2 regions of the Cupriavidus sp. UME77 genome follow, and region 1 is predicted to be linked to the other one. Evidence: predicted binding sites of a transcription regulator. Region 1 holds the regulator's gene; the other holds the start of a gene.

What was found. Region 1 encodes sigma-54, which starts transcription at its own class of promoters, with help from an activator protein. Its sites were predicted from a motif close to TGGCANGNAANCTGCTTT; they were not measured.
Region 2: atzF (allophanate hydrolase) is a predicted target of sigma-54. The motif match lies at 1,016-1,033, and genes of this name have one in related genera.

The regions. Positions count from the first base shown of each region.
Region 1 is NZ_LZZU01000031.1:22,356-24,761, reverse strand. It holds gene lptB (LPS export ABC transporter ATP-binding protein) at 1-76, shown strand, start outside; gene A9975_RS11710 (RNA polymerase factor sigma-54) at 211-1,686, shown strand; gene hpf (ribosome hibernation-promoting factor, HPF/YfiA family) at 1,736-2,086, shown strand.
Region 2 is NZ_LZZU01000032.1:111,729-114,134, reverse strand. It holds gene A9975_RS12415 (serine hydrolase) at 1-780, opposite strand, end outside; gene atzF (allophanate hydrolase) at 1,078-2,406, shown strand, end outside.

The sequences.
Region 1 (2,406 bases):
GTCCGGGCAGCCTGAAGACATCATCGCCAACGAGTCGGTGCGCAAGGTCTACCTGGGCGAGAACTTCCGCATGTAAGGGCGCGCGGCGCCTGCCGCGCATCGCCCCCGGGCGGCTTCAGTGTCGCCTTTTATCCTTCAAACGATCATAGCGACACCAGCGATAGCAATTTCCGTTCCACCAGTACGGAAGTTGGGCATAAAATAGGTCGCATGAAACCGTCGCTACAGCTCCGCCTCTCGCAGCATCTCGCGCTTACGCCGCAACTCCAGCAGTCGATCCGGCTGCTGCAACTGTCCACGCTTGAACTGCAGCAGGAAGTGGAACAGGCGTTGACAGAGAACCCCTTGCTCGAGCGCGAGAACGACTGGCTGGACAGCCCGTTGCGCGTGTCTTCGGACGGCTCGGTGAACCTGCAGAGCGCGCCAGCGCCGGCGCCCGCCGATGGCCAGGGCACCAGCGAGAACCGCCCCGATGGCGCCCCCGAAGCCGACGACAGCTACTCCGACAGCAATGAGGACTACGGCAGCGACTGGAGCCTGGACGACTTCGCCCGCCGCCCGCAAGGCGAAGACGACGAAAAAACCCCGATGCAGCTGCGCGACGCCGAGCCCACGCTGCGTGAACACCTCATGGAGCAGTTGGCGCCGCTCAAGATTTCCCTGCGCGACAAAGGGCTGGCTATCTTCCTGGTCGAATCCCTGGACGATGACGGCTACCTGAGCACCACGCTCGAGGAAATCTGCAGCGAGCTGCCGGAGGAGCTCGAGTTCGAGGTCGACGAGATCCAGGCTGTGCTCACGCTGCTGCAGAGCTTCGATCCGCCGGGCGTCGGGGCGCGCAACGCCGCCGAATGCCTGGCGCTGCAATTGCGCAGGCTCAAGCATCCGCAGCGCGAACTGGCGCTGAGCATCGTCACCAACCACCTCGAGCTGCTGGCGGTACGCGATTACACGCGCCTGAAAAAAGCGCTGCAAGTGGACGAGCCGGAACTCAAGGCGGCACATGAACTGATCCGCTCGCTCGCGCCCTATCCCGGCCATGCCTACAGCCGGCCGGAAGCGGACTTCGTGGTGCCCGATGTTTTTGTTCGAAAGTTGAGCGGCGGATGGATCGCCCACCTCAACCCGGATGTGATGCCGCGGCTACGCATCAACGACATGTACGCGCAGATTTTGCGCGGTGCAAAAGGCGATGCGGGCGCGGCCGGACTGCAGCAAAAGCTGCAGGAAGCACGCTGGTTGATCAAGAATATCCAGCAAAGGTTCGATACGATATTGCGCGTCGCACAAGCCATTGTCGAACGTCAAAAGAACTTCTTCACCCACGGTGAAATTGCGATGCGCCCCTTGGTTTTGCGGGAGATTGCCGATACACTGGGTTTACACGAGTCCACCATCTCTCGGGTGACTACCAATAAATACATGGCAACGCCGATGGGGACTTTCGAGCTGAAGTATTTTTTCGGCTCTCACGTATCCACAGAAACCGGCGGCGCGGCCTCATCAACGGCAATCCGTGCGTTGATCAAGCAATTGATAGGAGCCGAAGACGCTAGGAACCCCTTGTCCGACAGCCGGATTGCCGAATTGCTCGGCGAGCAAGGCTTTGTGGTGGCACGGCGTACCGTTGCCAAATACCGCGAAGCGCTCAAGATTCCAGCAGTCAATCTCCGTAAGACTTTGTAGCCGAGCTGCATCGCCTGCCTGATGCAGCTCTTTCAGAAGGAGAAACGCTATGAACTTCAAGATCAGTGGACACCACTTGGACATCACGCCCCCTCTGCGTGAGTACGTGGAAACGAAACTGGAGCGTATCGTCAGGCATTTCGATCAAGTCATTGGCGTAAGTGTGCTGCTCTCTGTCGACAATACAAAAGAAAAGGACCGGCGGCAGTACGCGGAAATCAATCTACATCTCAAGGGCAAGGACATCTTTGTCGAAGCGCATCATGAAGACCTGTATGCCGCTATCGACGCACTGGTCGACAAGCTCGACCGGCAGGTGATTCGCCACAAGGATCGCGTGCAGAGCCACGACCGTGAAGCGGTCAAGTATCAGATGGCCGCATCGCAGATGCAGCAATGACCGTGCCTGGCGGCCCACATACCGGGCCGTCGGTGTCAGTCCCTTGAAAAACGGAATCAAGCCGCGCCCAGAGCGCGGCTTTTTCGTTGCAGCCCACCCGATCGGGTCACGCAGGGGATTCCGCAACGCATATGTAGCAGTGTATGCTGTGCAATACATGGTTGACTGGCCTGGCCATTCCGGTGCATGCGGCACCGCTTGAGCGCATCGGCTATTGCAATGCACAAAGCGGAAGCGGGCCTGCTCTATAATGGCCAGACGCCCGACACCGGCATGGGGGGACACCCGGTGGACACCTCGGGCCTTGGTTTTTATCCTCT
Region 2 (2,406 bases), on a different contig from region 1:
GCGCGCGATGATCCAGCCCAGCGCGTCGGTGTTGACCGTCTTGTAGCCAAAGGCCGCGCCATGCTCGCCTTGCGCCTGGATGGCCTGGAGCGACTCGTAGTAATTGCGCGGGCCGGTGTAGTCCTTGGGCTTGGGCAGCGGGCTGCCCGCCTGGGCGTGCATCCAGACCTCGGCGTCGGGGTCGGCGTAATCCTCGCTGTATTTGAGTCCCGTGGTCATGTCCAGCACCTGGCGCACCGTGGCATTGCCGAACGCCGATTGCGCCAGCTCCGGCACGTAGTCCGCCACGCGCTTGCCGGCATCCAGGCGGCCTTCTGCGACCAGCATGGCGCCGAGCGTGCCGATGACCGACTTGGTGACCGACATGGCCGCATGCTGGCCGTCGTCCTTCAGCGCGCCGAGGTAGCGCTCGTAGACAATGCGCCCGCGGTGCAGCACCACGATGCCATCGGTGTAGTTGGCCGCCAGGGATTGCGCCCAGGTCATCGGCCGGGTGGCGCCGATCGGCATGAACTGCAGCGCGTCGATATCGGTGCGCAGTGCGCGCGGCAGCGGCACCGGCGCGCCAAGCCCGCGCGAGACATTGACGGTGGGCATCAGCTCGCGGAAGTGCGACACGCTCCAGCGCAGGGCGGGGAAGCGCCAATAGCTGCCGTCGTCGAAGCGCACCGTGCGCTCGGGTGGCGGTGGCGCGCCTCGCATCCAGCCAAGGCCGGCGGGATCGCTGGCGGCGGCATCGGGTACCGGTGGCGTCGGGGCGTCGGCCCATGCCAGGGGCATCAGCCCGAAACTGCAAAGGGCCAGCGCGATCGCCGCGCCGCGGGGAACGCCGGTGCTCATCATCGAGACCACCTCCAAAAGTCAATGGGCTGCGTGCAGGCCGCCCAGCGGATCATAAACCACGCGATAGCGGAGCCGGCCCATGACGCACCACATTGCGGCTTGGTCCTTCGCGTAGGCACTGTTTAGGGCTGCTCGCGCCGCCCTATGGTGCGATATGTCTATCTGTCTTACATGGCATGTCTCCTGCTTCGTTGGTCTGCAACGCCCTCATGTATACAACCTGGGATACAAGCGATGACCAGCAAGACGCCTCTGCGCCGATCCGCCGCCAGCCTTGGCAGTTGCCGAACCCTGCCTGAGTGGCAACAGCTCTACAAGACGCAAGGCGCGTCGCCCGCGGACGTGCTGGCGCCGTTCCTGGACCTGGACGCCGCGGACCCGGCCTGGATCGCGCGGCTGGATGCGGCGCGGCTGCAGTCCCAGCTGGCTGCGCTGGCGGCGCGCGTTGAAGAAGCGGGCGGCAAGCTCGATGCGTTTCCCCTCTACGGCGTGCCGTTCGTGGTGAAAGACAACATCGACGTGGCGGGGTGGCCCACCACGGCGGCGTGTCCCGCCTTTGCGTATGTTGCCAAGCGCGATGCCGGCGCGGTGGCGCGGCTGCGCGCGGCCGGGGCCATCGTGGTGGCCAAGGCTAACCTGGATCAGTTCGCCACCGGCCTGGTGGGCGTTCGTTCGCCCTACGGCGCGGTGCCCAACACCTTCGATGCGGCGTACGTCAGCGGTGGCTCCAGTTCGGGCTCGGCGTCTTCGGTGGCGCGCGGCTGGGTGCCGTTCTCACTCGGGACCGATACGGCGGGGTCGGGGCGCATTCCCGCGGCATTCAACAATATCGTGGGCCTCAAGCCGACCCGGGGCTGGCTCTCCACAGCCGGCGTGGTGCCGGCCTGCCGCACGCTGGACTGCGTCTCCGTGTTTGCGCTGACGGTTGACGATGCCGCGCTGGTGGCGGAGATCGCGGGCGGCTTTGACCACGACGATCCTTACTCGCGCACCTATCCGCAGAGCGCGCCTGCCGCGCTGGCGCCATCGCCCGTGCTGGGCATTCCCGATCAGCTGGCATTCTTTGGCGATACGCAGGCGCAGGCCAGTTTCAAGCAAGCGCTGGCGGACTTGCAGGCGATGGGCGCCAAGCTGGTGCCGATTGATTTTTCGCCATTCGCCGAGCTGGCCGCACTGCTCTACCAGGGGCCATGGGTGGCCGAACGCTTCCTGGCGGTGAGCCAGCTTCACGCCAGCCAGCCGGAAGCCATCGATCCGGTCGTTCGCGTGATCGTCGAGGAAGCGGGCCGCTATAGCGCGATGGATGCGTTCAGCGCCGAGTACCGGCGCGCGGCGCTGACCCGCGCTATCCACCTGGCGCTGGCAAAGGTCGATGCGCTGGTGGTGCCGAGCGCGCCGTCGATCTATACGCTGGCCGCCGTGCAGGACGATCCGATCCGCCTGAACGCGCGGCTTGGCACCTATACCAACTTCACCAACCTGGCCGACCTGTCGGCGCTGGCGCTGCCGGCCGGTGCGCGCGAGGACGGCCTGCCGGCGGGTATCACGCTGATCGCCCCCGCA